2 regions of the Pseudomonas saponiphila genome follow, and region 2 is predicted to be linked to the other one. Evidence: predicted binding sites of a transcription regulator. Region 2 holds the regulator's gene; the other holds the start of a gene.
The links. Region 2 encodes sigma-54, which starts transcription at its own class of promoters, with help from an activator protein. Its sites were predicted from a motif close to ANTGGCATNNANNTTGCTNT; they were not measured.
Positions count from the first base shown of each region.

Region 1: glnA (glutamate--ammonia ligase) is a predicted target of sigma-54. The motif match lies at 4,596-4,615, and genes of this name have one in related genera.

Region 1 is NZ_FNTJ01000002.1:722,953-739,031, reverse strand. It holds gene BLV47_RS25320 (glycogen/starch/alpha-glucan phosphorylase) at 1-67, opposite strand, end outside; gene BLV47_RS25315 (YkgJ family cysteine cluster protein) at 334-777, shown strand; gene typA (translational GTPase TypA) at 967-2,787, opposite strand; gene thiI (tRNA uracil 4-sulfurtransferase ThiI) at 2,927-4,381, opposite strand; gene glnA (glutamate--ammonia ligase) at 4,713-6,119, shown strand; gene BLV47_RS25290 (chorismate mutase) at 6,257-6,811, shown strand; gene BLV47_RS25285 (hypothetical protein) at 6,887-7,237, shown strand; gene BLV47_RS25280 (CaiB/BaiF CoA transferase family protein) at 7,247-8,434, opposite strand; gene BLV47_RS25275 (acyl-CoA dehydrogenase family protein) at 8,469-10,190, opposite strand; gene BLV47_RS25270 (LysR family transcriptional regulator) at 10,302-11,240, shown strand; gene BLV47_RS25265 (MFS transporter) at 11,357-12,778, shown strand; gene BLV47_RS25260 (bifunctional transcriptional activator/DNA repair enzyme AdaA) at 12,761-13,855, opposite strand; gene glnL (nitrogen regulation protein NR(II)) at 14,219-15,304, shown strand; gene ntrC (nitrogen regulation protein NR(I)) at 15,301-16,079, shown strand, end outside.
Region 2 is NZ_FNTJ01000002.1:1,374,814-1,390,892, forward strand. It holds gene tldD (metalloprotease TldD) at 1-846, shown strand, start outside; gene yjgA (ribosome biogenesis factor YjgA) at 895-1,416, opposite strand; gene pmbA (metalloprotease PmbA) at 1,525-2,871, shown strand; gene BLV47_RS28080 (FagA protein) at 3,109-3,504, shown strand; partial or broken gene aspA (aspartate ammonia-lyase) at 3,497-3,661, shown strand; gene istA (IS21 family transposase) at 3,887-5,572, shown strand; gene istB (IS21-like element IS1474 family helper ATPase IstB) at 5,460-6,209, shown strand; partial or broken gene BLV47_RS28100 (class II fumarate hydratase) at 6,300-7,520, shown strand; gene BLV47_RS28105 (hypothetical protein) at 7,548-7,997, shown strand; gene BLV47_RS28110 (superoxide dismutase) at 7,999-8,610, shown strand; gene BLV47_RS28115 (ZIP family metal transporter) at 8,645-9,538, shown strand; gene BLV47_RS28120 (HPr family phosphocarrier protein) at 9,568-9,840, opposite strand; gene rapZ (RNase adapter RapZ) at 9,857-10,714, opposite strand; gene ptsN (PTS IIA-like nitrogen regulatory protein PtsN) at 10,717-11,181, opposite strand; gene hpf (ribosome hibernation-promoting factor, HPF/YfiA family) at 11,194-11,499, opposite strand; gene BLV47_RS28140 (RNA polymerase factor sigma-54) at 11,628-13,121, opposite strand; gene lptB (LPS export ABC transporter ATP-binding protein) at 13,304-14,029, opposite strand; gene lptA (lipopolysaccharide transport periplasmic protein LptA) at 14,029-14,574, opposite strand; gene lptC (LPS export ABC transporter periplasmic protein LptC) at 14,561-15,133, opposite strand; gene BLV47_RS28160 (KdsC family phosphatase) at 15,143-15,667, opposite strand; gene BLV47_RS28165 (KpsF/GutQ family sugar-phosphate isomerase) at 15,668-16,079, opposite strand, start outside.

The DNA of each region.
Region 1 (16,079 bases), 650 kb from region 2:
GTTTGGTCAAGACGGCTTCGCGAAAAGCCGCCACCTCAGCGTCACGAGCTAGGGGTTCCTGAGTCATCGATACGACCTCTGACGAGATACACAGTGAGCATGGAATGGTCTGAGCCTAGTCGGTCTGACACGAGGCAAAGGCTCCGGTTCGGCGCTGCTGCAAATGGCTCGGCTCAAGGGGGGAGTCTTCGGCGCCTGCAGGAAAAAAGATGCAGATGCCGTGCCGCCAGGTATAAATCCGACGACCATTAAGAAAAATCCGACCCAAAGTCGTTCAAAAATCCACCAGTCCCGGTATGATCGCGCGCCCTGGAACATGCCGGAACCACCACCTTGATGAAGTCCAACCTGATCGCCGCCGCGGAAATCGATCGTCTCGATACCTGGGCCAAATACTCCGCGCCCATGTGCGGCTCCTGCATGTCCAGCTGCTGCACCCTGCCGGTGGAAGTGAAGATCAAGGACCTGATCCGCATCGGCATCGTCGATGAATTCGAGCGCGGTGAGCCGGCGAAGAACATCGCCAAGCGCCTGCAGAAAGAAGGCATCGTCGAGCGCTACAACCAGAAGTCGGAAATCTTCACGTTGCAGCGCATGAGCAACAACGACTGCCTGTATCTGGATCGTAAAAGCCGCCTGTGCACCATTTATGACAAGCGTCCGGACACCTGCCGCAACCATCCGAAGATCGGCCCGCGTCCGGGCTACTGCGCCTACAAGCCCAAGCCCCTGGAGCGCCCGACCAACACCAGCAGTCGGACCCTGGAACGCTTCTAAGCCCTGCGACAGCGGCGCTGCGATCGGCTGCCAGCAGCCAGGACAGCGCCTGGATTGACGAGCACCACGCTATCGGTCGCAGCCTTGCGGACACGGCAGCGGCAATCCAGACACAGGGTTTCTTGAGGCGAAAAAAAACGCCCCCGGTCGCAAGACCGGGGGCGTTTTCATTCAGCCGGAACTAAAGACTCAGTTCTTGGCTTTCTTGGCCGCGCGGGTACGCTCGCCTTCGTCCAGGATCTTCTTGCGCAGACGGATGGACTTAGGAGTCACTTCGCACAATTCATCGTCCTGGATGAATTCCAGAGCCTGTTCCAGGGTGAAGCGAACAGGTGGAACCAGGGCGATGGTTTCGTCTTTGCCCGAAGCACGCATGTTGTCGAGCTTCTTGCCTTTGGTTGGGTTCACACCCAGGTCGTTGTCACGGCTGTTCAGACCAACGATCTGACCGTTGTAGATCTCCTGGCCGTGCTCGACGAACAGCTTGCCGCGCGCCTGCAGGGTTTCCAGGGAGTAGGTCAGGGCCTTGCCGGTTTCTACCGATACCAGTACGCCGTTCTGACGACCGGACATGTGGCCGGACTTCATCGGAGCGTAACGGTCGAAGATCGAGGTCAGGATGCCTGCACCGTTGGTCAGGGTCAGGAACTGGTTACGGAAACCGATCAGACCACGGGCTGGAATGTTGTATTCCAGGCGTACACGGCCCTTGCCATCAGGAACCATGTTGCTCAGGTCGCCCTTACGCAGGCCCATTTCTTCCATGACCTTGCCCTGGGATTCTTCAGGGATGTCGATGGTGACGTTTTCGAACGGTTCCTGCTTCACGCCATCCACTTCACGGATGATCACTTCAGGACGGCCAACGCCCATCTCGAAGCCTTCGCGACGCATGGTTTCGATCAGTACCGACAGGTGCAGCTCACCACGGCCGGATACCTTGAACTTGTCGGCCGAGTCGCCTTCTTCAACGCGCAGGGCAACGTTGTACAGCAGCTCCTTGTCCAGACGCTCCTTGATGTTACGGCTGGTCACGAACTTGCCTTCCTTACCGCAGAATGGCGAGTCGTTGACCTGGAAGGTCATGGAAACGGTCGGCTCGTCGACGGTCAGCGGCTTCATCGCTTCAACAGCGGTCGGGTCGCACAGGGTGTCGGAGATGAACAGCTCGTCGAAACCGCTGATGCAGACGATGTCGCCGGCGGCAGCTTCTTCAACGTCCACGCGGTGCAGGCCGTGGTGACCCATCAGCTTGAGGATACGACCGTTGCGGCGCTTGCCGTCGACGTCGATGGCCACTACCGGGGTGTTCGGCTTGACGCGACCACGGGCGATACGGCCAACGCCGATCACACCCAGGAAGCTGTTGTAGTCCAGAGCGGAGATCTGCATCTGGAACGGACCGTCACGGTCAACGGCTGGCGCGGGTACGTTGTCGACGATCGACTGGTACAGCGGGGTCATGTCTTCGGCCATGTCGGTGTGGTCCAGACCGGCGATGCCGTTCAGGGCCGAGGCGTAGACGACTTTGAAGTCCAGCTGTTCTTCGGTGGCACCCAGGTTGTCGAACAGGTCGAAGATCTGGTCCAGAACCCAGTCAGGACGCGCGCCCGGACGGTCGACCTTGTTGATCACCACGATTGGACGCAGGCCGGCTTCGAAAGCCTTCTTGGTCACGAAACGGGTTTGCGGCATAGGGCCGTCTTGGGCGTCGACCAGCAGCAGCACGGAGTCGACCATGGACATGACGCGCTCAACTTCGCCGCCGAAGTCGGCGTGGCCCGGGGTGTCCACGATGTTGATGTGGTAGCCGTTCCAGTTGATGGCGGTGTTTTTCGCCAGAATGGTAATGCCGCGTTCTTTTTCCTGGTCGTTGGAGTCCATCACGCGCTCGTCGTTGAGCTCGTTGCGCTCCAGGGTGCCGGATTGACGCAGGAGTTTGTCTACCAGGGTGGTCTTACCATGGTCAACGTGGGCAATGATGGCGATGTTGCGTAGATTTTCGATCACTTGTGTATCTCGATCAGAGGATTCGGTGTGCTGACAAATGCTGGCAGCGATTAACAATAGAGTCAGGCCTGGCCGTTACAGCTGGACGGCGGCGTCGGGGGGCCGGTGACGCAAGCCACAGGCGAACATCCCCGGGCACTTAGCTCGGTCTATAAACGCGCACATTGGCATGTCCCTCACTGAGCAGATGGTGAGCATGCAGGCGACTCATGACGCCTTTGTCGCAATACAGCAGGTACTGGCGCGTAGGGTCCAGTTCCTTGAAGCGGGCATTCAATGCATAGAACGGCAGCGCTTGTACTTCGATGCCAGGGAGCTCCAGCGGGTCGTCTTCCTGGGCATCCGGGTGACGGATGTCGATGACGATCTGACCGGCCAGCGCCTCGCTGACTTCTTCAATCTGCAAATCCTGGCCCAACTCGTCGATCACCCGATCGATCGGCACCAGTTTGGCCCGCTCGATCGCACGCTCGAGCACCGCCATATCGAATTCTTTCTCTTCATGCTCGACGCGATGGCGCTTGGCATGGGTCTTGGGGTTCACCGAGATGACCCCGCAGTACTCCGGCATGTGCTTGGCGAAGTCGGCGGTGCCGATCTCTTCGGCCAGGTCGATGATGTCCTGCTTGTGGCTGGCGATCAGCGGACGCAGCACCAGCTTCTCGGTCACGCAGTCGATCACCGACAGGTTCGGCAGGGTCTGGCTGGACACCTGGGAAATCGCCTCGCCGGTCACCAGTGCATCGATGTGCAGGCGGTCGGCGATGCTCGAGGCGGCACGCAACATCATACGCTTCAAAATGACGCCCATATGACTGTTGTCGACTTTGCCGAGAATTTCCCCGAGCACTTCCTCGAACGGCACGCTGACGAACAGCACGCGCTGGGAGCTGCCGTACTTCTTCCATATATAGTGCGCGACTTCCATCACGCCCAATTCGTGGGCACGCCCGCCCAGGTTGAAGAAGCAGAAATGCCCCATCAAGCCGCGGCGCATGATCTGGTAGGCCGCCACCGTGGAATCGAAACCGCCGGACATCAGCACCAGGGTCTGTTCCAGGGCGCCCAGCGGGTAGCCGCCGATGCCGTTGTGCTGGCTGTGGATCACGAACAACCGTTGGTCGCGAATTTCCATCCGCACTTCAATTTCCGGCTCTTTCAGGGAAATTCCGGCGGCGCCGCACTGCCGACGCAGCTGGCTGCCGACGTACTTTTCCACGTCCATGGAGCTGAATTCATGCTTGCCGGCACGCTTGCAGCGCACGGAGAAAATCTTCCCGGGCAAGGCCTCGCCGAAGTGCTGCTTGCACTTGGCGACCATGTCGTCGAAGTCGCCCAGCGGGTATTCGTCGACCTGCAGGAAGTGCGCGATACCGGGCATGCAGCAGAGGCGCTCGGTCAACTCCTTCAGGGCCTTGGGCTCGCTGAGGGTGGTTTCCAGCTCAAGGTTGTCCCACACACCATTGACCACCACCGCCGGATCCAGATCGCGGAGCACGGCACGGATGTTCTTGGCCAGCTGACGGATGAAACGCATCCGTACCGGGCGGCTCTTGATGGTGATTTCCGGGAAAACTTTAACGATTAGTTTCATGAAAACTGTGCGCGCTGGGCCAGCCGAAAAAGGGGGGCGCGGATTATAGCGGAAATTGCTCAAGGTTTAACCAATTAATGTGCAGAAGGTTTTCGGCGCACCAAAACAGGTCATTTATCAAGTAAGGCGCTACATTGCAGTGCGCCACACGCCGAGATTTAGCCAAATCCGCCGCACAAAGCCTGATTTTGGGGCAGAAAACCCATCGCAGGGCACTGGCATGCAATTTGCTCCCTTGTGAGGCAGGTTGCCATGGCAGAGTATTCGCGCCGGCATCACCCACATTCTAAGGGCACTCCAACACCAAGCCCGAAGCCACCCGGAGGACACTATGTCGAAGTCGGTTCAACTCATCAAAGATCATGACGTCAAATGGATTGATCTGCGCTTCACTGACACCAAGGGCACTCAACATCACGTGACCATGCCGGCCCGTGATGCGCTGGATGAAGACTTCTTCGAATCCGGCAAGATGTTCGACGGTTCCTCCATCGCTGGCTGGAAAGGCATCGAAGCCTCCGACATGATCCTGATGCCGGACGACGAAACCGCCGTGCTGGATCCGTTCACCGAAGAGCCGACCCTGATCCTGGTGTGCGACATCATCGAACCTTCGAGCATGCAAGGTTACGATCGCGACCCACGTGCCATCGCCAAGCGCGCTGAAGAGCACCTGAAGGCCACCGGTATCGGCGACACCGTATTCGCCGGTCCAGAGCCTGAGTTCTTCATCTTCGACCAGGTGAAATTCAAGTCCGACATCTCCGGCTCGATGTTCAAGATCTACTCCGAGCAAGGTTCGTGGATGTCCGACCAGGACATCGAAGGCGGCAACAAGGGCCACCGTCCAGGCGTCAAGGGCGGCTACTTCCCGGTTCCACCGTTCGACCACGACCACGAAATCCGTACCTCCATGTGCAACGCACTGGAAGAAATGGGCCTGACCGTTGAAGTTCACCACCACGAAGTGGCGACTGCCGGCCAGAACGAAATCGGCGTCAAGTTCAACACCCTGGTGAAGAAGGCCGACGAAACCCAAACCCTGAAATACGTGGTGCACAACGTGGCCGACGCCTACGGTCGTACCGCCACCTTCATGCCCAAGCCACTGTACGGCGACAACGGTTCGGGCATGCACGTCCACATGTCGATCTGGAAAGACGGCAAGAACACCTTCGCAGGCGAAGGCTATGCCGGCCTGTCCGATACCGCCCTGTACTTCATCGGCGGCATCATCAAGCACGGTAAGGCCCTGAACGGCTTCACCAACCCGGCCACCAACTCCTACAAGCGTCTGGTTCCAGGCTTCGAAGCTCCGGTGATGCTGGCCTACTCGGCGCGCAACCGTTCCGCTTCGATCCGCATTCCTTACGTGTCGAGCCCTAAAGCCCGCCGTATCGAAGCGCGTTTCCCGGACCCGGCTGCCAACCCGTACCTGGCCTTCGCCGCCCTGCTGATGGCCGGCCTGGACGGTATCCAGAACAAGATCCACCCTGGCGACGCTGCTGACAAAAACCTGTATGACCTGCCGCCTGAAGAGGCCAAAGAGATCCCACAGGTTTGCGGCAGCCTGAAGGAAGCCCTGGAAGAGCTGGACAAAGGTCGTGCGTTCCTGACCAAAGGCGGCGTTTTCAGCGACGACTTCATCGACGCCTACATCGCCCTGAAAAGCGAAGAAGAGATCAAGGTCCGTACCTTCGTGCACCCACTGGAGTACGAGCTGTACTACAGCTGCTGATCCGCTAGCGTCGGCGCAAGCCGCGTGAACAAGAGGCCTCCTTCGGGAGGCCTTTTTTATGCCCGCGCCTTTACCCCGTCCGAGTTAGTTGCGTGCATCATGGGCGCCGTCTTTCCCCTCGACAGCCGAGCCCGCCCATGACTTCGCGCCTCACTCTGTGCTTCGCCCTGACTTGCAGCCTGTTCACCGGCGCAGCCTGCGCCAACGATGCCCCGCCCACCCTTGCCCCTCTGCTGCAAAGCATCAGCGAGCGCCTGACGATTGCCGATCAGGTGGCCCTGAGCAAATGGGACAGCCACAAGGCCGTGGAAGACCGCCCTCGGGAACAGCAGGTGATTGCCGGTGCCACGGCCCAGGCCGCCACCTATCACCTGAGTGAAGAAACGGTCGGGCAATTCTTCGCCGCCCAGATTGAGGCCAACAAACTGCTGCAGTACGCCAGGCTGTCCAGCTGGCACCTGCAAGGCCAGGCACCGGACACCCCGCGCCAGGATCTGGCCGGACAGATCCGCCCACGACTCGATCAGTTACAAAAGCGCCTGCTGCAACAACTGGCCGACTTCGCCCCGTACCAGACCGACCCGCAATGCCCGCAATGGCTGGCCCGGGCCAATCAGGCCGCCAGCAACGAGCCGTTGCGGCAGCTGGCGATGGTCCGCGCCACCGCCGAGTTATGTGTGTTCAAAGGTTAACCACGCCCGCGCCATGCCCGGTCGCGCCCTATGCTGGAGCCTTTCAACCGCAGCCCTTCAACGAGCGGACTCAGCATGATGCGCATTGCTGCCTTTTGCCTGCTGTGGATAACAGCCCTGCCCGCCTGCGCAGAGCCTTATGCGCAATTGCAGGTGCTCGGCGTGCCCGAGCACGGCGCGCTGCGGGCCAACAACGGCAGCTTCAATGTACGGGTGCTATTGGCCCCGGCCCTGCAACCCCAGCATCGTCTGCGCCTGCTGCTGGACGATCAGGCCTATGGCGCCACCAGCCGGGGCCACGAGCTGGCGCTGGTGAACATCGACCGTGGCCAACATCGCCTGGCGGTGCAGATCCTTGAGGGCACGCGGGTGCTGCAACAGAGCCCGAGCATCACCTTCACCCTGCTGCGCGCCCACCGTCGCTGATCAGGGGCCTCAGCCGCGCACCACGCCACTGGCCAGCAGTTTGGCAATCGTCGGCTCATCCAGCCCCAATCCCTGCAGCACCGCGCGAGTGTCCTGGCCCAACCTGGGTGGCGCAGTGCGATAACTGGCCGGCGTTCGCGAGAGCTTCACCGGTGAACCTATGCCGCGGTAATCATCGAGTTCCACCAGCAGGCCGCGATGTCGGGTATGAGGATGAGCCACCACCTGATCCACCGTGGCGATCGAACCGCAGGGCACGCCCAGATCGATCAGCCGTGGCGCCAGCGAGGCGCCGTCGTGTGCCGCCAGGTAATGTTCCAGCCGCTGCTTCAAGGCCTCGCGATTAACCGAACGCTGGCCGTTGTTGGCAAACCGCGGGTCTTGCAGCAACTCGTCGGCCCCCAGCTCCTGGCACAGCCTGGCGAACTGCCGATCATTGCCCACCGCGAGGAAGATCGGTTCGCCGGCAGTGCGATAGCTGTCGTAGGGGGCGATGTTGGGGTGGGCATTGCCCGTGCGCTTCGGGGTCTTGCCAGAGGCGAAGTAGTTCGGCAGGTGGGGGTGCAGCAAGGACACGCCGCAGTCATACAAGCAGATGTCCAGGGACTGCCCGAGGCCGCTGCGCTGGCGCTCGTTGAGGGCCAGGAGAATCCCCGCCAGGGCATTCAGCCCGGTGACCATATCGACGATCGGCAGGCCGATGCGCAGCGGCCCGCCCTCACCTTCGCCGTTGACACTCATCAAGCCGGCCATGGCCTGAATCACCGCGTCGTAACCGGGCAGGCCACCCAACGGGCCATCGGCGCCAAAACCGGAAATCCCGCAGTGGATCAACCCCGGAAACCGCTGGCTCAGCACCTCCTCGTAACCTATGCCCCACCGCTGCAGGGTGCCCGGCTTGAAGTTCTCGATCAGCACGTCGGCGCCTTCGAGCAACTGCATCAGCAGTTCCAGGCCCTCGGGGCGCGACAGGTCGACCGCAATCCCCTGCTTGTTGCGGTTGATACCGCGAAAGTACGAGGCGTCGTCACCTTCGAACGGCGGCCCCCAGCCACGGGTTTCGTCGCCGCTCAACGGCTCCAGCTTGATCACCTCGGCGCCATGATCGGCCAGGGCCTGGGAACAGTAAGGACCACCCAGCACACGGCTGAGATCGATGATTTTCAGACCCGACAGGGCCCCTTGGGCGTGCTTCATGTGGGTACTCCGGAAAGTGGCAGTGGGCGACCCTTCAGGCCGGTAGCAGTTGCATCGCCTCGGCTTGCGACAGCGGGCTTTCATTGGCCAGCCGCGCCAGCAGTTGAGCATCGATGGCCGGCTCCAGGCTCAAGGGGTCCCGCGGCAGCACCTTGTGCGTCAACACCAGATGGGCCAGGGCCAGGCGTCGAAAATCTCCGGCCTGGCGCGCCGCTTCCCAGGCCATGAAGATCGCGCTGGTCAGGTGATAGAGGACGCTGCCGGCCTGCCGCACCTGCTCATCCAGGCGCTGCAGCGCCACCCTGTGGAAACAGGTGACCGCACGCCGCAGGGCCGAGTCGAACAGCTGGCGGCTGGCTGGCGGCAGGTCGGCTTCGGCCAGCAGTCCGGCCAGGTAGCCCTGTAGCGGCTCCAGCGCCTGCTCGCGGGTCACCGCCCGGGCGATGTCCAGGGCAACGATGTTGCTGGTGCCTTCCCAGATCGATCCCAGGTGGGCATCACGCACCAGCCGGGCATCGCTCCATTCCTCGATGTACCCAACCCCGCCCCGCACCTCCATGGCATCGCCGGTCACCCGCCGGGCATCACGGCAGGCACGGAACTTGATCAGCGGCGTGAGAATCCGCACGCACTGGCGCGCCGTCTCGTCGCCGCCATCGGCCCGGGGCAGCAAGGTGGCGATCTGCATGAACATCGAGCGCGCCTGCTCGGTGGGCAGCATCATCTTCAGCAACTGGCGCTGCATCAGCGGCATGTCGATCAGATGCTTGCCGAAGGCCCGACGCTGGCGGGCGATGTACAACGCCTCACTCAGGGCCCGGCGCATCAGCCCCGCTGCACGCACGCCATTGGACAGGCGCGACATGTTGATCATGTCGGCCATCTGTTGAAAGCCGCGGCCGACGTCACCGATCAGGTAGGCCGTGGCACCTTCCAGGGTGATCTCGCCGCTGGCCATGGAGCGGCTGCCGAGCTTGTCCTTCAAGCGCTGGATTCGATAGGCGTTGCGCGAACCATCGGGCAGCACCTTCGGCAGCAGGAACAGGGTCACCCCGGCCATGCCCGAGGGCGCATGGTCCGGCCGCGCCAGGACCATGGCCAGGTCGGCATCCGGGTTGGAGCAGAACCATTTTTCGCCATACAACCGCCATTGACCGTCTTCCAGCCGGGCACGGGTTTCGGTGCGCGAGACATCGGAACCGGCGGCCTGCTCGGTCATGAACATCGCCCCCTGGAATAGCTCGTCGAAATCCTGGGACTGCAACTGCGGCAGGTAGCGCTGCACCAGCTCGGGGGCACCAAACTTGCGCAGGGTGCGGGCCAGGGAGTCGGTCATGCTCACCGGGCAGCACAGGCCGAACTCGGCCTGGACGAACAGGTAGGTCAGGGCGTACTTGACCAGCGGCAGCGGGCCGTCAGGGCGGTGGCTCATCGAGGCCAGGCCCAGCTCGGCGTAGGCCACCCGTTCCAGTGCGACATAGTCCGGGTGCTTGGCAATGCTTTGCAGGTTCTCGCCACGGCGGGTGCGGGGCTGCAACACCGGCGGGTGCTTGTCGGCGCTCAAGGCCAGCACGTCCAGCTCGCCACCGGCCCGGGCGCCCAGCTGCTGCAGGGTCGGCAGCCATTGCTGATAGACCGCTGGCGGCAGATACACCTGAAGCAACGCGGCCAGGCCGGCGTCGCAGGCAAACAGGTTGATGCCACGGCTGTCGGGAATGTTCAGGCGGTCTTCGAGGGGGCAAGGCTTGGCGGTCATGGCGCGTCTCCTGGTTTTTGTAGGCCGAGACTAGAGTCGCCATCGATAAGTATCTAATACAAAATCCATCAACTACGATAATAAAACCATATCGAAGAAGGCGAAATCATCGTGGACCTCAAACAGCTGCGCTACTTCGTCGCCGTGGCCGAGGAGCTGCATTTCGGGCGTGCCGCGGAGCGCCTGTGCATTTCACAGCCGGCGCTGAGTTTCGACATCAAGAAGCTGGAGGGGCAACTGGACATCCAGTTGCTCAACCGCAACAACAAGTCCGTGAGCCTGACCAATGCCGGCCAGGTGCTGCTGGGCGAAGCGCGCTACCTGCTGCTGCGGGCCGACCAGGCGCGGCGCCTGACCCAGCGCTCGGCGGAAGGCTTCAGCGGACGCCTGAGCGTGGGCTTCGTCAACTCGATCCTGCACCGCGGCCTGCCCCAGGCGGTCAAGGCCTTCGAGCGCGATCACCCGGACACCGAGATCGTGCTGATGGAAATGAACAGCGCCAGTCAGGCCCAGGCCCTGCAGCGCGGACAGATCGACATCGGCTTCGTTCACGGTGGCACCTTCGCCGCCGGCATCCGCAGCGCGACACTGCTGGCCGAACCCTTCCTTTGCTGCCTGCCGCAGAACCACCCCCTGGCCGGGCAGACGCGGGTCGACCTCAAGCAACTGGCCAATGATGATTTCATCCTGTTTCCACGGGAGGCATCGCCCCACTACCACGACCTGATCATCGCCCGCTGCGTGGCCGCCGGGTTCAGCCCGCGGATCCGCCACGAAACAAGGCTCTGGCAAACCGTGGTGACGATGGTGGCCCATGAGATGGGCGTGGCGCTGGTGCCCCAGACCCTGGCCCTGCTCGGCCAACCGGGGGTGAGTTACTGCGAGATTGAAGGTCGGGGAGCGCCTTCGGAGATCCTGGCCATCCATCTGGCGGACCAACCCTCGGCTGCCGCAGACAGTTTCCTGGCCCTGTTCAGATCCTTGCTGCAAGCCGCTGGCACGGGCTCCTGGGCAGGCCCCGGCGATACGAAATCACGTATCAAACCATAAGATTTAATCATTATATTTTTCGATTCCTGCCTGTATAGGCTCCCAGCGGTCGGGCCTTGCATGACGCCCACGCGCCCCGCCTGGGCGCCCATAACAATAACAAGCAGGAGTTGCACATGAGCGCCACCCTGGAAGCTGCCGCCCACAAGAAAGCCCGCAAGGCGGGCATAGCCTCGTTCATCGGCACCACCATCGAATGGTATGACTTCTACGCCTATGGAATCGCCGCCGCCCTGGTGTTCGGCAAAATCTTCTTTCCCGCCGACCTGCCCCCGGGCACGGCCACCCTGCTGTCCTTCCTGACCCTGTGGGCGGGCTTTGTCGCCCGCCCCATCGGCGGCATCATCTTCGGCCACATGGGCGACAAGATCGGCCGCAAGACCACCCTGGTGATCACCCTGATCATGATGGGCGTGGCCACCACCTGCATCGGCCTGCTGCCCGGCTACCTGCAGATAGGTGTCTGGGCACCGATCGCCCTGGTGGCCCTGCGCATCATCCAGGGCATCGCGGTGGGTGGCGAATGGGGCGGGGCGGTCCTGATCGCCAGCGAAAGCGCGCCCAAGGGCAAGGGCATCCTGTACGCCGCCTTTGCCCAGCAAGGCTCGCCCGCCGGCAACCTGCTGGCGACCCTGGTGTTCTTTGGCATCAGCGCCCTGCCGACACCGGACTTCCTGCTCTGGGGCTGGCGCATTCCGTTCCTGCTCTCGGCGCTGCTGGTGATCGTCGGCATGGTCATCCGCCTCAAGCTCGAAGAATCCGATGACATGCAGCGCCTGATGGCGCAGAAGAAGACCGTCAAGCTGCCGATTCTCGACGTGCTGCGCGACCACTGGCGCTTGGTGCTGCTGGGCGCCGGAGTGCTGCCGATCATCCACGTCACCTATTTCAAGAGCACCTTTGCCCTGTCCTGGGCCACCAAGGAGCTGGGCTACACCCAGAGCAGCTTCCTCAGCGTGATCGTCATCGCCCTGGTGGTGCAGTTCATCACCCAACCCCTGGGAGCGGTGCTGGTTTCGCGCATGGACATGCGCAAGGCCATGGTGCTGATGGTGGTACCGGAACAGTTGCTGATGCCGGCGATGTTCTTCGCCGTGGAGACCGGCAACTACTGGATCGCCGTGCTCGGCATGTGCCTGGCCACGGTGCCGCATTCGATGTTCTACGGCGCGGTGGGCGGCATCCTGGCCCGGGCCTTTCCGACCCGGGTGCGCTACAGCGGGCTGTCGATCTCCTACCAGCTGTGCTCGCTGCTGGTCGGCGGCGCCACTCCGGTGCTGGCGCAAAGCATCCTCAACGGCACCGGCAGCATCATCGGCGTGGCCATCGCCTCGGCCTGCTACGCCCTGGTTTCGCTGCTGTGCATGCTGGCCCTGCTCAAGCGCATCGGTCACAACGCCGCCGAGCTGTCCACGGCGGAACAGGCGGATGCCGACGAACTGGCGCGAGAAGCGGACAACCAGCGTTTGGCCCAGTTGCCTGTGGATAACCTTCCACCTGCTGCCACTCCCGCAAGCCCGTTACAGCCCGCTCGCTGACTCGCCCGACAGAGGGCGCAAGCGCCGCTCATGCTCCAGCAGCCAGCGCTTGCGCCACAGGCCGCCGCCATAGCCGGTGAGGGCGCCGTCACTGCCGATCACTCGGTGACAGGCAATGACGATGGCGATCTGATTGGCGCCGTTGGCCCGGGCCACCGCACGCACCGCTGAGGGCGAGCCGATCCGGCTCGCCACCTCGGCGTAGCTGCAGGTGCTCCCCGGGGGAATATCACGCAACGCCCACCAGACCGTGCGAGTAAAAGCCGAGGCGTTCATGGCCAACGGCGTGGTGAAGCTCAGCGCCTCCCCGGCAAAGTAGCGCCGCAACTCGGCCTCGATCAGATCGATCGGAGCAAAGCGCCCGAAACCTATGCTCGAACCACTGCGTTTTTGCAGAGCCTGCAGCTCAGTGGCCAGCGCCGGGCGATCGAAGAACTCCAGCAGATGCAGGACCTGGGCATCGGCCACCGCCAGCATCACGCCGATCGGGGTTTGCAGCCAATCGGCCTTGAGCAGCTCGCGCCCCCGCAGGCTCGATGGTGGCTGGCCCGCCAGACGACGGAAGGCCCGCCGGAAGCCGCTGTCGGAATCGAAGCCGGCACTGATCTGCGCGTCGATCACCGACTCTCCGCCAGCCAGCTGCTGCATGCCCTGGCCCATGCGCCGCAGGCGGGCCATTTCCAGGAAAGTCACTCCGAAGTAGCGCTTGAAGGCGCGACGCACGGTGGACGGGTCCAGCCCCAGCCGGGTCAGATCATCTTCGTACCAGCGGCGTTCGGGATCGCTGTGCAGTTGCTCCAGCAGGGTCTGTACCCAGGGTTCCTGCACCCCGGCCCGCTCCAGCGGCCGACAACGCAGACAGGCACGGAATCCCGCTTCGACACAACCCTTGATCGAGCTGAAGAACACCGTGTTCTCGCGCTTGGGCTTGCGCGCGGCACAGGTCAGGCGGCAGAACACCCCCGTGCTCTTGACCCCGACGTAGGCAAAGCCCTCATAGGCCGGGTCGCGGTCCAGAAGGGCCTGATACAGGGTGTCGTCGTCGGGGAGCTGAAACAGCAGAGTGGCGTTTTCCATGGCCGCATCCTGAACCTTGAAGCGTCGGGTTCGAGCACTCTAAACCCGCGCTCTGTGCGCTGCCGCTGAAAAACGGGCGTTGATTCTCATCGATCCGTGCAGCCGCCAAGCGCCCCGCAGAATCATGCACTATATTGGTGCAATACCGTGCACCCACAGACCACTCCCAGCCCATTTTGGTTCGAAAATACCCGGCGAAGCTGGCAAAGCGCCACGCAATCGGGCTTCAAACGCCTGTTTCAGGCCGCGAACGCTTCTTTTCGGAGCCTTGGTTTGGTTTTTGCATTTTCTCCACATCAGCGCTTTAACCCCGCGCGCGATCCCGGACCAGCTCCGGCTCGCCCTGCTCCAAAAGAGGTCCGAATGACCATCAGCGACCCACTGCACCGCCTGCTTCTGGACAACCTGACCACCGCCACCATTCTGCTCAACGCCGACCTGCGCCTTGAGTACATGAACCCGGCGGCGGAGATGCTCCTGGCCATCAGCGGCCAGCGCAGCCATGGGCAATTCATCAGCGAGCTGTTCACCGAATCCGCCGAGGCCCTGAGCTCCCTGCGCCAGGCGGTGGAACAGGCGCATCCGTTTACCAAGCGCGAAGCCATGCTCACCGCCCTGACCGGCCAGACCCTGACCGTCGACTATGCGGTGACGCCGATCCTCAGCAACGGCGACACCTTGCTGCTGCTGGAAGTCCACCCCCGGGACCGGCTGCTGCGCATCACCAAGGAAGAGGCCCAGCTGTCCAAGCAGGAAACCAGCAAGATGCTGGTGCGCGGCCTGGCCCACGAAATCAAGAACCCCCTGGGCGGGATTCGCGGCGCCGCCCAATTGCTGGCTCGCGAGCTGCCCGAGGAAAGCCTCAAGGACTACACCAACGTCATCATCGAAGAGGCCGACCGCCTGCGGAACCTGGTGGACCGCATGCTCGGCTCGAACAAGCTGCCATCGCTGGCCCTGACCAACATCCACGAGGTGCTGGAGCGGGTCAGCAGCCTGGTGGAAGCCGAAAGCCAGGGCTGCATCACCCTGGTGCGCGATTACGACCCGAGCATTCCCGACGTCCTGATCGACCGCGAGCAGATGATCCAGGCGGTGCTCAACATCGTGCGCAACGCCATGCAGGCCATCAGCAGCCAGAACGAGATGCGCCTGGGGCGCATCACCTTGCGCAGCCGCACCATGCGCCAGTTCACCATCGGTCATGTGCGCCATCGCCTGGTGACCAAGATCGAGATCATCGACAACGGCCCGGGCATTCCCGCCGAGCTGCAGGACACCCTCTTCTTTCCCATGGTCAGCGGCCGCCCGGACGGTACCGGGCTGGGCCTGGCCATTACCCAGAACATCATCAGCCAGCACCAGGGCCTGATCGAATGTGACAGCCATCCCGGCCACACCACCTTCTCGATCTTTCTGCCTCTGGAACAAGGAGCCCCATCGACATGAGCCGTAGTGAAACCGTGTGGATCGTCGATGACGACCGTTCTATCCGTTGGGTCCTGGAAAAGGCCCTGCAGCAGGAAGGCATGACCACCCAGAGCTTCGACAGCGCTGACGGCGTAATGAGCCGCCTGGCGCGCCAGCAGCCGGACGTGATCATCTCCGACATCCGCATGCCCGGTGCCAGCGGCCTGGACCTGCTGGCGCGGATTCGCGAGCTGCACCCGCGCCTGCCGGTGATCATCATGACCGCGCACTCGGACCTGGATAGCGCTGTCGCCTCCTACCAGGGCGGCGCCTTCGAGTACCTGCCCAAGCCGTTCGATGTGGATGAGGCGGTGTCGCTGGTCAAGCGCGCCAACCAGCATGCCCAGGAGCAGCAGGGCCTGGAAGTGGCGCCGACCCTGGCCCGTACCCCGGAAATCATCGGCGAAGCGCCGGCCATGCAGGAGGTGTTCCGCGCCATCGGACGCCTGAGCCACTCCAACATCACCGTGCTGATCAACGGCGAGTCGGGCACCGGTAAAGAACTGGTGGCCCACGCGCTGCATCGCCACAGCCCACGGGCGGCATCGCCGTTCATCGCCCTGAACATGGCCGCTATCCCCAAGGACTTGATGGAATCCGAGCTGTTCGGCCATGAAAAAGGCGCCTTCACCGGCGCCGCCAACCTGCGCCGCGGACGCTTCGAACAGGCCGACGGCGGCACCCTGTTCCTCGACGAGATCGGCGACATGCCGGCTGACACCCAGACTCGCCTGCTGCGGGTCCTGGCCGATGG
Region 2 (16,079 bases):
GAGCGCGGTGGCCACGGTGGTGGCGGGCGGACCGATTACCGCTATTTCCTCAGCGAGGACCGGGCCATGGGCTATGCCCGTGAAGCGTTGCGCCAGGCCCTGGTCAATCTGGAAGCGATTCCGGCACCGGCCGGCACCTTGCCGGTGGTGCTGGGCTCCGGCTGGTCCGGAGTGCTGCTGCACGAAGCCGTGGGCCATGGCCTGGAGGGCGACTTCAACCGCAAGGGCAGTTCGGCGTACAGCGGGCGCATGGGCGAAATGGTGGCCTCCAGGCTTTGCACCATCGTCGACGACGGCACCCTGGCCGGGCGCCGTGGTTCCCTGAGCGTGGACGACGAAGGCACCCCGACCGAATGCACCACGCTGATCGAGAACGGCGTGCTCAAGGGCTACATGCAGGACAAGCTCAACGCCCGCCTGATGGGCGTGGCCCGTACCGGCAACGGGCGGCGCGAATCCTATGCCCACCTGCCCATGCCGCGCATGACCAACACCTACATGCTGGGGGGCGAAAGCGACCCGGCGGAAATCATTGCTTCGGTGAAGAAGGGCATCTACTGCGCCAACCTCGGCGGCGGCCAGGTGGACATCACCAGCGGCAAGTTCGTGTTCTCCACCAGCGAGGCCTACCTGATCGAAGATGGCAAGATCACCGCACCGGTCAAGGGCGCGACCCTGATCGGCAACGGACCCGAGGCCATGAGCCGGGTGTCGATGGTGGGCAATGACTTGTCCCTGGACAGCGGCGTCGGTACCTGTGGCAAGGATGGGCAATCGGTGCCGGTGGGCGTCGGCCAGCCAACCCTGAAGATCGATGCGATCACCGTGGGTGGCACTGGGGCATAGGGAAGGAGGGCGTCGGGTGAGCTGCCGGGCAGCTCACCCGTGGAAGGCTCAGCGCAGGCCGCGTTGAGTCTCGTCCAGTTCGCGGATGTACTTGAAGATTTTACGGCTGGAGGCCGGCGCCTTGTTATGGGCCACCTCATGCTGGGCCTGACGGATCAGGGAACGCAGCTGTTGGCGATCGGCATCCGGGTACTCGTTGACGAACTTTTCCAGGACGTCATCGCCGCCACCGATCAGGCGATCACGCCAACGTTCCAGGTTATGGAAGCGTTCGTTGTACTGCCGGGTGGAGGCATCGAGTTGGTCAAGCAGTTGCAGAATCGCGTCGGTGTCCTGGTCCCGCATCAGCTTGCCGATGAATTGCAGGTGGCGTTTGCGGGCGATATGGGCGACGTGCTTGGGCGCATCCGCCAGAGCCCGGCGCAAGGCGTCGGTCAGAGGCAGTTTGTTCAGCAGGTCGGGCTTGAGGGTGGTAAGGCGCTCGCCGAGATCAACCAGAGCATGCAGCTCGCGTTTGACCTGGGATTTGCTTTTCTCCCCATCGAGGGAGTCGTCGTAAGAATCAACCATGGTGGCAGTCCGCAAAGAAACGCCGCCATGATAACCAGTCGAGGGCCGCTTGTCCGGCTCGGTCGCTCGCCGGCCTTAATCGAAAGCAGAATTTGAGTGGAGAACAGCATGAGTGCAGCACAAAGCGTCGGCCCACAGGCTTTGCCGGCCCTGCAGGAGCAAGTCGAGCAGATTGTTGCCGAGGCCAAGCGCCAGGGGGCCAGTGCCTGCGAAGTGGCGGTGTCCCTGGAGCAGGGGCTGTCGACGTCGGTGCGCCAGCGGGAAGTGGAAACCGTGGAGTTCAACCGCGACCAGGGCTTTGGCATCACCCTTTATGTGGGGCAGCGCAAAGGCTCGGCCAGCACGTCCGCCAGCGGTCCGGAGGCCATTCGTGAAACCGTGGCCGCGGCTCTGGCGATTGCCAAGCACACTTCGGAAGATGAAGCTTCGGGCCTGGCCGATGCGTCCCTGATGGCCAAGGATCTGCCGGACTTCGATCTGTTCCATGCCTGGGACATCACCCCCGAGCAAGCCATCGAGCAGGCCCTGGCCTGCGAGGCGGCAGCCTTTGCCGCCGACAGCCGGATCAAGAATGCCGATGGCACCACCTTGAGCACCCACCAGGGGTGCCGGGTGTATGGCAACAGCCATGGTTTCATCGGCGGTTACGCCTCGACCCGCCATAGCCTGAGCTGCGTGATGATCGCCGAGGCCAACGGCCAGATGCAGCGTGACTACTGGTACGACGTCAATCGCCAGGGCCAGTTGCTGGCGGATCCGCAGAGCATTGGCCAGCGTGCGGCCCAGCGCGCGGCGAGCCGGCTGGGTGCCCGTCCGGTGCCGACCTGCGAAGTGCCGGTGCTGTTTTCCGCCGAACTGGCCGGCGGGCTGTTCGGCAGTTTTCTCGGGGCAATCTCCGGCGGCAACCTGTACCGCAAATCTTCGTTCCTTGAAGGCGCTCTGGGCCAGCAGCTGTTTCCCCAGTGGCTGACCATCGACGAGCGGCCGCACCTGATGCGCGCCATGGGCAGTTCGGCGTTCGATGGCGATGGCCTGGCCACCTATGCCAAGCCCTTCGTCAAGGACGGCGAGTTGGTGTCTTATGTGCTCGGCACTTATTCCGGGCGCAAACTGGGCATGCCCAGCACCGCCAATGCCGGCGGCGTGCACAACCTGTTCGTCACCCATGGCGATGAAGATCAGGCTGCGCTGTTGCGGCGCATGGGACGCGGCCTGCTGGTAACCGAGCTGATGGGCCATGGCCTGAACATGGTCACTGGCGACTACTCCCGTGGCGCGGCGGGCTTCTGGGTCGAGAACGGCGAGATCCAGTTCGCGGTGCAGGAAGTGACCATTGCCGGGAATTTGCGCGACATGTTCAAGCAGATCGTGGCCGTGGGCAGCGACCTGGAACTGCGCAGCAACATCCGCACCGGCTCGGTGCTGATCGAACGCATGACCGTCGCCGGCAGCTGACCGGTTCTGTGCCAGCCAAACGCGCCACCTTCCCCGGGTGGCGCGTTTTTTTATGCGCGCAATTCTCGTAGGAGCTGGCTTGCCAGCGAAGGCGTCCTGACGCTCGATACCAGGCTCAAGGGCTCATTCGCCGGCAAGCCGGCTCCTACGAGAGCTGGGCAAAAATCGTACAAGTCAGATTGATTTGATTCTCAATATCATTTAATAATGAAAATCATTATTCAATGAGCCCAGGTCATGAGTTCTGCCTTGCACGAGCAGCCCTACCTCGAAAGCTGGCGCTGGATGAGTCGCCAGATCCGTTGCGCGCTGGAGCCGGATGAGCCGCGTCTGATTGAGCACTACCTGGCCGAAGGGCGATATCTGGCGTGCTGCACCTCCATGTCGGCGTGGACCGTCGCTGAAACTTCCTTCCGTTTATTGATCGATACCGCCACCGATACCGCCTTGCCCTGGCACTGGCGCAGCCTGTGCCTGGACCAGGCCTGGCGCCCATTGCGCGATCTGGAGCGGTTGTCGTTGTGCAAGTGCCGGCTCAAGCGCTGGCAAAGCCATGCCTGGCAGTTGGCGACGGTGTCGCTGCTGCCTTCCATTCCCCTGATTGAACTGATGCAAGGATTTCCCGATGAGTAACTTTCGTATCGAACGTGACAGCATGGGCGAACTGCAGGTCCCGGAGCAGGCGCTGTACGGCGCGCAGACCCAGCGGGCGGTGGATAACTTTCCCATCAGTGGCCAGCGCATGCCGGCAGCCTTCATCCGTGCTCTGATCCTGGCCAAGGCCGCTGCGTGCGGATTTCGGAGCACCGTGACCGGCCGTTTCGGTTGATCGTGACCGGTCATTTCGCTAACGCGTGACCGCTCATTTCGGTAGCAACGTGACCGATTTTCCGCCTGTTCCGAAACAGGTGGTCACGGCTTACCGAAATCGCCGGTCACGACTTAGCGAAAGCCTTCCCCTTCGTTGCGCATGACCTGATGCGCCGCCATCCTCGACCGATTTCGGGAGAGGAAGATGGCGGCGCCGCGAGTAGCCATGCGAAACATCAAAGAATGTCTGCGCCTCAAGTTTGAGGCCGGCTTGTCCCACGAGAAGATTGCCCGTGCCTTGCAGCTGTCCAAGGGCGTGGTTAGCAAGTACATCGCGGCGGCGCGGGTGGCCGGGCTGGACTGGCCGGCGCTGGTGGCCATGGACGAGGCCGCGCTGGCGGCCGCCTTGTTTGCACCGACGTCGACGAACAAGCCGCGCGGTGAGCGAGTGCTGCCCGATGTGCTGAGCATCCACCGCGAGTTGCGACGCAAGGGCGTGACCTTGCAGCTGCTGTGGGAGGAATATCTCGCCGCGCATGCGGGCCAGCCGACCTACCGCTACACCCAGTTCGTCGAGCACTACCGGCGCTACGCCCAGACGCTCAAACGTTCGATGCGTCAGCTGCACCGTGCGGGCGAGAAGCTATTCATCGACTATGCCGGGCCGACGCTGCCGGTGGTCGACCCGGCCACCGGCGAAGTGCGCCGGGCGCACATCTTCGTCGCCGCCCTGGGCGCCTCGAATTACACCTATGCCTGCGCGACGCCAGGCGAAACCCAGGTGGACTGGCTGACCTCGCTGGGCCAGGCTCTGACCTACTTTGGCGGCGTGCCGGAAATGGTTGTGCCGGACAATCCGCGCGCCCTGGTCGCCCAGCCGGATCGCTACGAGCCGGGCCTGAACCGGGCCACGCTGGAGTGCGCGCGTCATTACCAGACGGTGATCCTGCCGGCACGGCCACGCAAGCCTCAGGACAAGGCCAAGGCCGAGGTGGCGGTGCAGGTGGTCGAGCGCTGGATCATGGCGCGGCTGCGCCATCGGCAGTTCTTCAGCCTGCATGCGCTTAACCAGGCCATCGCCGAGCTGCTGGAGGATCTGAATCGGCGCCCGTTCAAGCGGCTCGATGGCTGCCGGCGCGACTGGTTCGAGCGCCTGGATCGCCCGGCCTTGCGAGCGCTGCCGGTGCATCCCTACGAGGTCGCCACCTTCAAGCGCTGCAAGGTCAGCATCGACTACCACATCGAGGTCAATGGCAGCTTCTACAGCGTGCCCTCCGCCCTGGCCCGGCAGAACGTGGACGTGCGACTGACGGCACACACCCTGGAAGTGCTGCATGGCAACCGGCGGGTGGCCAGCCACCTGCTGCTGGGGCGACGCGGCGCTTACAGTACCCAGCGCGAGCACATGCCCGCGGCGCACCAGGCGCATCGCGAATGGACGCCACAACGCCTGCTCGACTGGGGCGCGCGGATCGGCCCCTACACGCGCCAACTGATCGATCACCAACTGACCCACAAGCCGCACCCGGAGATGGGCTACCGCGCCTGCCTCGGCCTGCTCTCGCTGGCCCGGCGCTATGGCAATGCACGCCTGGAAGCCGCTGCCGAACGTGCCGTACACCTGCGCGCCTTCACCGGGCGCAGCGTGCGCAACCTGCTCCAGCAAGGCCTGGATCAACAGCCGCTGCCCCAGCGTGCCGCCGAAACGACCTTACCCGGCGACCACGAGAACGTCCGTGGCGCCGACTACTACCAACCCCCGCAACAGGAGCTGTTCGATGATGCCGCAACACACCCTGAATCAACTGCACCAGCTACGCCTGGACGGCATGGCCCGCGCCCTGGAAGAGCAATGGACGCTGCCGGCCAGCCACAGCCTGAGCTTCGATGAACGCCTCGGCCTACTGCTCGACCGCGAACTGGCCTGGCGTGACAACCAGCGCCTGGTACGGCTGCGCAAGAAGGCCAAGCTCAAGTACGCCAACGCCTGCCTGGAAGATCTCGACCGCCGCACCGGACGCGCCCTGGACGAGCGTCTGATCGCCACCCTGGCCAGTGGCGACTGGATCCGCCAGCAGCACAACCTGCTGCTGACCGGCCCGACCGGTGCCGGCAAAACCTGGCTGGCCTGCGCCCTGGGCAACCAGGCCTGCCGCCAGGGCTATAGCACCCTGTACCTGCGCACCCCGCGCCTGCTGGAACAACTGCGCATCGCTCATGGCGACGGCAGCTTCGGCCGTACCCTGCAACAGCTGGCAAAGGTCGACGTCCTGGTGCTGGACGACTGGGCGCTAGCCCCGCTGGAGGAAGGAGCCCGGCATGACCTGCTGGAGGTGATCGACGACCGCGCTGGCAGCCGCTCCACCATCCTGACGAGCCAACTGCCCATCGAGCACTGGCACGGCTGGATCAACGACCCGACCCTGGCCGATGCCATCCTCGACCGCCTGGTGCACAACGCCTACCGACTGACGATGAAAGGCGAGTCGCTGCGCCGAAAAAAAGCCGAGGAACAAGCCGCATCGTGACCGATGCGATTACAATCCAGAACCCGCGCAACCGGGGTGGAAGCACCGGTCACGTATTAGCGAAACGCTCGGTCACGTTCACCGAAATCCGCAGCTGCGGCCCGGGCCAACGTCGAACTGGGTCAACTCAGCCAATCCCAGGGCAAGGCCATTGTCGATGCCGCTCAGGGCCTCCTGGAAGGCGACTTCATGCAGCACTTCCCGGTGGATGTCTTCCAGACCGGTTCAGGCACCAGTTCCAACATGAACGCCAACGAAGTGCTGGCGACCCTGGCCGGCCGCCTGTTGGGCGAGCCGGTCAATCCCAACGACCACGTCAACTGTGGTCAGAGCAGCAACGACATCATTCCCACCACCATTCACGTCAGCGCCGCCCTGACCCTGCACGAGCGCTTGTTGCCGGCACTGGTGCATCTGGTGGAGGTCATCGAACGCAAGGCGGTGCAGGTGCATCCCTTCATCAAGACCGGACGTACTCACCTGATGGACGCCATGCCGGTACGCATGAGCCAGGTGCTGGACGGCTGGGCGCAACAGCTCAAGGCCAACATCGCTCACTTGCAGGATCTGTTGCCGAGCCTGCAGGCCCTGGCCCAGGGCGGCACTGCTGTGGGCACAGGGATCAACGCCCACCCCGAGTTCGCCGCGCGCTTCTGCCAGCAGTTGAGCCACCTGACCCAGGTGCAGTTCACCCCGGGCAAGAACCTGTTCGCCCTGATCGGTTCCCAGGACACCGCGGTGTCGGTATCCGGCCAACTCAAGACCACCGCGGTGTCGTTGATGAAGATCGCCAACGACCTGCGCTGGATGAACTCCGGCCCGCTGGCGGGGTTGGGCGAGATTGAGCTGCAAGGGTTGCAGCCGGGTTCGTCGATCATGCCGGGCAAGGTCAATCCGGTGATTCCGGAGGCGGTGGCGATGGTTGCCGCCCAAGTCATTGGCAACGACAGCACCATCACCGTGGCTGGCCAGTCGGGCAACTTCGAGCTCAACGTGATGCTGCCGATCATTGCCCAGAACCTGCTGGGCAGTATCGAGCTGCTGGCCAGTTCCAGCCGGCTGCTGGCGGACAAGGCCATTGCCAGCTTCAAGGTCAATGAGCCCAAGCTCAAGGAGGCGCTGTCGCGCAATCCGATCCTGGTCACCGCCCTGAACCCGATCATCGGTTACCAGAAGGCCGCGGAAATTGCCAAGACCGCCTACAAGCAGGGACGGCCGGTGATCGATGTGGCGTTGGAGCTCACCGATCTGCCGCGTAGCCAGCTCGAAACTCTGCTGGATCCGGAAAAACTCACCGCAGGCGGCCTGTAACCCTCGACACCGTTTTGGAGGCGCACCATGGAGCACTGGAAACGCACGATCGAAAGGGCAAATCGTCTCTTTATGCGGGGTGAACTGGTGGATGCTCGCGAGTTCTACCTGCAGGCGCTGGCGCTGGCCCAGGTGTTGTTCGAGCGCTGGGCGGATGCCGACGAAGCGGTGGCGGCCTGCGTGATTTCCCATCACAACCTGGCGGACCTGCATCTACGCCTGAACCAGCCGGAGGAGAGCGCGCAATACCTCTGCGCCATCCATCAGCGCCTGCTGCAGACCATGCAGGACAGTCGCCTGACCCCGGCCTTGCGCGAAGCCGCCTGGCGCCAGAGCAGCAAGACCTACGTCGAGCTGCTGAATTTCATCGGCGAGCACGGTGAATACCCCCGCACCCATCGTCTGCTGGGCGGTAACGCCGCGGGCCTGTCGACCGACAGCCCGCGCGCCGGCGGCGCCATTTTCGGAGTTCATTGATATGTCCTTTACCTTGCCTGCACTGCCTTATGCCTACGACGCCCTGGAGCCGCACATTGATGCGCAGACCATGGAGATTCACTACAGCAAGCATCACCAGACCTACATCAACAACCTGAATGCCGCAGTGGAAGGCACCGAGTGGGCCGGTTGGGAGATCGAGAAGCTGGTGGCCAGCGTCCAGCAACTGCCCGAGCAACTGCGTGCCGCGGTGATTAATCAAGGTGGTGGTCATGCCAACCATTCCCTGTTCTGGGCGGTCATGACCCCGGCCGGCGGTGGCAAGCCCGAAGGTGCCTTGGGGCACGCCATCGAGCAGCAACTAGGCGGTTTTGAACGCTTCAAGGAGGCCTTCACCAAGGCCGCGCTGACCCGTTTCGGTAGTGGCTGGGCCTGGCTCAGCGTGACTCCGGAGAAAAAGCTGGTGGTGGAAAGCAGCGGCAATCAGGACAGCCCGCTGATGAACGGCAATACGCCCATTCTTGGTCTGGACGTGTGGGAGCACGCCTATTACTTGCGATATCAGAACCGGCGGCCGGAGTACATCAACGCGTTCTACAACGTGATCAACTGGCCGGAAGTGGCTCAGCGCTACCGGGCCGCGATGGTTTGATCCCTTCTCCTGAATACAAGATCTAAGGCCGATTATGGGCACTGAAACACTGGCGATCAGCAGCGGGCGAATGTTTCGTTATGCCTTCGGTTCGCTGTTGCTGTTGGCGGGTACTGCTTTGCTGGTGGCTCAAGGGCTGAGCTGGCTGAGCCTGGAGCCGCGCCTGCTGCGCGCCTTGCAGGGCGGTTCCATTTGCGCCCTGGGCACGGCATTGGGGGCGGTTCCGGTGCTGGTGATCCGGCAGATGCCGGTGGCGGTGAGCGACACCCTGTTGGGTTTTGGTGCCGGAGTGATGCTGGCGGCGACGGCGTTTTCACTGGTTGTCCCCGGCATTGCCGCAGCCCAGGATCTGGGCTTGTCTGCCTGGGGCTCCAGTGGCCTGATCTGTGCCGGCATCATGCTGGGGGCCTTTGTCCTGTTCCTGGTGGATCGCAAGATTTCCGGGGGCAGTCCGGAGCTGCTGGTGGGCACGTCGGAGCATCCGGTGATTGCCCCGCGTATCTGGTTGTTCGTCTTCGCGATCATTGCCCACAACATTCCTGAAGGGATGGCGGTGGGGGTGTCGGCCGGAGGCGGCATGCCCGATGCGGACGGTCTGGCCATGGGCATTGCCTTGCAGGATGTGCCGGAAGGGCTGGTGATTGCCCTGGTGTTGGCGGGGGCGGGGATGTCGCGGGTCAAGGCGTTCCTGATCGGCGCCGCTTCAGGCCTGGTGGAGCCGGTCTTTGCCTTGCTCTGTGCCTGGCTGGTGAGCCTGGCGCAGGTGCTGCTGCCCTTGGGGCTGGCCCTGGCAGCGGGGGCGATGCTGCTGGTGGTCACTCATGAAGTGATTCCGGAGTCGCGGCGCAATGGCCATGACAAGCTCGCCAGTCTCGGCCTGTGTATCGGTTTTTGCCTGATGATGGTGATGGACACGGCGCTTGCCTGAATGCCGCGTGGCGAGCGGCTCGCTCGTGTCTACTCGCCTTCGTCGAAGTAGTTGTTGATCAGGGCAACCAGCGCATCCATTGCTTCCTGTTCCTGCTCGCCTTCGGTCTTGAGGTAGATCTTGGTGCCCTTGCCGGCGGCGAGCATCATCATGGCCATGATGCTTTTGCCGTCGACCATGGATTCCGGGGTTCTGCCGGCGCGGATCTGGCAGGGGAACTGGCCGGCCACGCCGACGAACTTGGCCGAGGCGCGAGCGTGCAGGCCCAGTTTGTTGATGATCTCGATTTCCAGAGCTGGCATCGCGGGGTAGATCCTTTCAGCTAAGGTCGCGGTGGCGAACCTGGACGTTCTTCAGGGTTTTTTGCAACACCTTGCCCAGGCGCTCGGTCAGGTACACGGAGCGGTGGTGCCCGCCGGTGCAGCCAATGGCAATGGTCACGTAGGCGCGGTTGCTGGCGGCAAAGCGCGGCAGCCACTTGAGCAGATAGCTTTCGATGTCCTGGAACATCTCTTCGACATCGGGTTGCGCAGCCAGGTATTCCGCCACCGGGGCGTCCAGTCCGGATTGGGCACGCAGTTCGGGTTTCCAATACGGGTTGGGCAGGCAGCGAACGTCAAACACCAGGTCGGCGTCCACCGGCATGCCGCGCTTGAAACCAAAGGACTCCACCAGGAACGCGGTACCCGGTTCCGGCTGGTTCAACAGGCGCAGCTTGATGGTGTCTCGCAGTTGGTAGAGGTTCAGGTTGGTGGTGTTGACCTTGAGGTCGGCCAGATCGACGATCGGGCCCAGCAGTTGGGTTTCATCGTGGATGGCTTCGGCCAGCGAGCGATTGGCGCTGCTCAGCGGGTGACGACGACGAGTTTCCGAGAATCGCTTGAGCAGGGTTTCCTCGTCGGCATCCAGATAAAGAACGTCACACTGGATATGCCGGCTGCGCACTTCTTCCAGCAGTTCGGGGAAGCGTGAAAGGTGGCTGGGCAAGTTGCGGGCATCGATGGACACCGCTACCAGCGGTTGCGCCAGTTCAGTGTGAATCAATGCACGTTCGGCCAGCTCGGGCAGCAAGCCGGCGGGCAGGTTGTCGATGCAGTAGTAGCCGTGATCCTCGAGAACATCGAGGGCGGTGCTTTTACCTGAGCCGGATCGGCCGCTGACGATGATCAAGCGCATGATTACTGACCGTTTTGCTCGTCCAGGACAACCTGATACAAGGCTTCGTTGCTGGTGGCACTGCGCAGGCGATCGCGGACTTCCTTGCGATCGAGCATGCTGGCGATCTGCCGCAGCAGTTCCAGATGAGCATCGGTGGCGGCTTCCGGGACCAGCAGGACAAACAGCAGGTCGACCGGGGCGCCGTCGATGGCGTCGAAATCGATGGGAGCGTCCAGATGCATCAGTGCACTGATGGGCGACTCGCAGCCTTTGAGGCGGCAGTGAGGAATGGCGATGCCGTTGCCAAAACCGGTGGAGCCGAGTTTCTCACGGGCGATCAGGCTCTCGAAGACGTCCTGCATCTCCAGATCAGGCACTTCACGGCTGATCAGGTTGGCAATTTGTTCGAGGGCGCGTTTTTTACTGCCGCCCGGCACGTTCACCAGGGAACGGCCGGGGGTCAGGATGCTTTCAAGTCGGATCATGGGAGGGGAGTGTTAGCGACCCGTGCCTTGGAGAAGGTGGAGTTGCTTTTCCTTATGCTTTTTCAGTTGGCGGTCAAGCTTGTCCGTGAGCAGGTCGATTGCGGCATACATATCGTCATGTTCTGCATTGGCGACAACCTCCCCACCGTGGATGTGCAAGGTGGCTTCGATTTTCTGCTTCAATTTCTCGACAGCCATGGTGACCTGCACATTGGTAATCTTGTCGAAATGCCGCTCCAGCCGGTCGAGTTTTTCGCCGATGTAAGCGCGCAGAGGTTCAGTCACTTCGAGTTGGTGTCCACTGATGTTGACTTGCATACAGCTTCTCCTTCGTTGCCAGTGCATAACGCGGCAGGCTGAGATGCCTGCCACCTAGACCATGCCTGCAACCGGCTGGCTCAGCCAGCTTGCAGGCACACTCCGAAACGCTGTGGCCAGCCCGGCGGTTACATCAACCGCTTGCGTTCGCTGGAAGGCGCGATCCCAAGGGATTCGCGGTACTTGGCGACGGTCCGACGGGCTACCTGAATGCCTTGTGCCTCCAGTAAACCAGCGATCTTGCTGTCACTCAACGGCTTTTTCTGATTTTCCGCAGCCACCAGTTTTTTGATGATCGCGCGGATTGCCGTGGACGAGCATTCGCCGCCTTCCGAGGTGCTGACATGGCTGGAGAAAAAGTATTTCAGTTCATATATGCCCCGAGGGGTATGCATGAATTTTTGTGTGGTCACCCGGGAAATCGTTGATTCGTGCATGCCTACCGCTTCGGCAATGTCATGCAGAACCAGGGGTTTCATGGCTTCGTCGCCATATTCGAGGAAGCCCCGTTGGTGCTCGACGATCTGAGTGGCAACTTTCATCAGGGTTTCGTTGCGGCTCTGCAGGCTCTTGATGAACCAGCGGGCTTCCTGCAACTGATTGCGCATGAAGGTATTGTCGGCGCTGGTGTCGGCGCGGCGTACAAAACCGGCGTACTGGGCGTTGACCCGCAGGCGTGGCACGGATTCCTGGTTCAGCTCCACCAGCCAGCGTTCGTTGTCCTTGCGCACGATGACGTCTGGAACCACGTACTCGGCTTCGCTGGATTCGATCTGCGAGCCAGGACGCGGGTTGAGACTCTGCACCAGTTCGATGACCTGGCGCAGTTCGTCTTCCTTGAGCTTCATGCGACGCATCAACTGGCTGTAGTCGCGACTGCCCAGGAGGTCAATGTAGTCGCAGACCAGGCGCTGGGCCTCGCTCAACCAGGGAGTTTTCGCCGGCAACTGGCGCAATTGCAGGAGCAGGCATTCACCCAGGTTGCGTGCGCCGATACCGGCAGGTTCGAATTGCTGGATGCGATGCAGTACGGCTTCGATCTCGTCCAGTTCGATGTCCAGCTCCGGATCGAAGGCCTCAAGGATCTCCTCAAGGGTTTCGTCCAGGTAGCCCTGATTGTTGATGCAATCGATCAGGGTCACGGCGATCAGGCGATCGGTGTCCGACATCGGGGCCAGGTTCAGTTGCCAGAGCAAGTGGCTCTGCAGGCTTTCACCGGCCGATGTGCGGGTGGTGAAGTCCCACTCGTCGTCATCGCTGCTGGGCAGGCTGCTGGCGCTGGTCTGGTAGACGTCTTCCCACGCGGTATCCACCGGCAACTCGTTGGGGATGCGTTCGTTCCATTCGCCTTCCTCGAGGTTGTCCACCGTGGGGGCGGTTTCCTGGTAGGAGGGTTCCTGGATTTCGGTATTGGGTTTGGACTCGGTGTTGTCGGCCAGGGGGTCGCTGTTGTCGAAGTCGTCGCCGTCTTCCTGGCGCTCGAGCATCGGGTTGGACTCCAGGGCTTCCTGGATTTCCTGTTGCAGGTCCAGGGTCGACAATTGGAGCAGGCGGATGGCCTGTTGCAGCTGCGGTGTCATCGTCAGCTGCTGGCCCATTCTGAGGACTAGCGATGGTTTCATGGCAGGGGCTTAACACCTTATTTGCCGGCGCACATGCGCCATCCACTACAGGGCGCCGAAGCGCCAAACATAAGCAAATTATATGCCTGAAACTGAAGTGTTTGCCTAGAGCGCTGTAACAATAAAGTTTGTGGGGATTTATCGTTTGCGGCGCTCTGGCGTCTGGCCCGACACCTCAGCCGTTACAGGCGGAACTCATGGCCCAGATAGACTTCCTTGACCAGTTCGTTGGCCAGGATAGTCTCGGAGTCGCCCTCGGCGATCAGTTGCCCGTCGTTGACGATATAGGCGGTTTCACAGATGTCCAGGGTTTCCCGGACGTTGTGGTCAGTGATCAGCACACCGATGCCTTTGGCCTTCAGGTGATGGATGATCTGCTTGATATCGCCGACCGAGATCGGGTCGACCCCGGCGAAGGGTTCGTCCAGCAGGATGAACTTGGGGGCGGTGGCCAGCGCCCGGGCGATTTCCACGCGGCGGCGCTCGCCACCGGACAGGCTCATGCCGAGGTTGTCGCGGATGTGGTTGATGTGGAATTCCTGCAGCAGGCTTTCCAGCTCCTGGCGGCGGCCGGCCTTGTCGAGCTCCTTGCGGGTCTCGAGGATGGCCATGATGTTGTCTGCGACCGACAGCTTGCGGAAGATCGAGGCTTCCTGGGGCAGATAGCCGATACCGGCGCGGGCGCGACCGTGCATCGGTTGGTGGCTGACATCCAGGTCGTCGATCAGGACGCGCCCCTGATCGGCCTGGACCAGGCCGACGATCATGTAGAAGCAGGTGGTCTTGCCGGCGCCGTTGGGGCCGAGCAGGCCGACGATCTGCCCGCTGTCGATGGACAGGCTGACATCACGCACGACCTGGCGGCTCTTGTAGCTCTTGGCCAGGTGCTGAGCTTTCAGAGTTGCCATTACTGGGCCTTTTGCTCGTCGGTTTTCTTTTTCGGCTGGATGACCATGTCGATCCGCGGACGTGGCGCGGTGACCGAGCTGCCGTTGGCGCGACCGGCGTTAGCCACTTGCTTGACGGTGTCGTAGACGATTTTCTCGCCTTCGGTGGTATTGCCGTCGTTGATGACCTTGGCCTTGTCGATCAGCACGATGCGGTTCTGCTGGGCATGGTACTGGATGGTCACGGCGTAGGCCTGGACCGGTTTCGGGTCGGTCTGCTTCTGCAGCTGTTCGAAGTAGGCCAGGTTGCCCACCGACGTCACGACATCGATTTCGCCAGTCTTGGATCGGGTGATGGTCACGGTGTTGCCGGTGATCTTCATCGAGCCCTGGGTGATGATCACATCGCCCTTGTAGGTAGCCACGCCGTTCTTGTCGTCCAGCTGGGCGTCGTCGGCCTGAATGCGGATGGGCTGTTGGCTATCGTTCGGCAGAGCCCAGGCGCTCACGCTTCCCAGTGCTGCGCCCAGACTGAGCAAAATAGGGAGGGTTTTAACGAGCCTCATACTGTCCTCTTACGTTCGATAGCAGGTTCATCCTGCCGTCTTTCAAATACGCTTTCATTCCCTTGGCAGTGGTCACGCCGTCGGCGCCGTCGATTCTAACGGCTTGCTCGGTCTGCGCATATTGCTTCTGCGGGAATACTGTCATGCGGCTGGTGGTGATCAGCAGGTTGCGATTGTGCTCGTCGGTGCGGGAAACCCGAACCGAATCGATCAGCTCGACCTCGGTGCCGTCCGGATTGACTTCGCCGCGCTCGCTCTGGACATGCCAGGGATAAGTGGTGCCGCGGTACATCTGCAGGTCGGGCTTGGTCAGCAGTGTCACTTCGCTGGCCTTGATGTGTTCGACCTTGTCCGAGGTCATTTCGTACTGCAGTTTGCCGTCTGGCAGGTACTGCACGCTGCGGGCGTTGATCGCGTAATAGTCGATGGCGCTCTCGTCGACCTGCACCACAGGCTTGTCGAGGAAGCGTTCCGGGCTGATGTTCCAGTAACCGACCGCCGCGAACAGCAGGGCGATGGTCCCGAAGATCAGGATGGTGCGAATCTTTTTACTCAGCATGGGAGGGCTCTATAGATAAGCGGCATTGGCTGCTTCAAGACGATCCTGGGCGCGCAGGATCAGCTCGCAGAACTCCCGTGCGGCACCTTCGCCGCCGCGGGCAACGGTAATGCCGTGGGCGTGTTCGCGGACAAAGCCGGCGGCGTTGGCCACCGCCATGCCCAGGCCGACACGGCGGATCACCGGCAGGTCGGGCAGGTCGTCACCCAGGTAGGCGACCTGTTCATAGCTTAGGCCCAGTTGGGCCAGAAGCTCGTCCAGTACCACCAGTTTGTCTTCGCGGCCCTGGTAGAGGTGGGGAATCCCCAGGTTCTTGGCGCGGCGTTCGACCACCGGGGTCTTGCGCCCGCTGATGATCGCGGTCTGCACCCCGGCGGCCATGAGCATCTTGATGCCCTGGCCGTCGAGGGTATTGAAGGTCTTGAACTCGCTGCCGTCTTCAAGGAAGTACAGGCGACCGTCGGTCAGGACGCCGTCGACGTCGAAGACCGCCAGCTTGATGTGTTTACCGCGTTGCAGCAGGTCGGCACTCATTTACATCACTCCCGCGCGCAGCAGGTCGTGCATGTTCAAGGCGCCGATCGGCCGGTCTTCCTTGTCCACCACCACCAGGGCGCTGATTTTATGGTCTTCCATGATCTTCAGGGCTTCGGCGGCCAGCATATCGGCGCGGGCGGTCTTGCCATGAGGGGTCATGACCGAATCGATGGTGGCGTGGTGGATATCGATGGCGCGATCCAGGGTGCGGCGCAGGTCGCCGTCGGTGAAGATCCCGGCCAGGCGACCGTCGGCCTCCAGAATCACGGTCATGCCCAGGCCCTTGCGGGTCATTTCCATGAGCGCATCCTTGAGCAGGGTGCCCCGTTGCACCTGCGGCAGATCGTTGCCTTCATGCATCACGTTCTCGACCTTGAGCAGCAGGCGGCGGCCCAGGGCGCCACCGGGA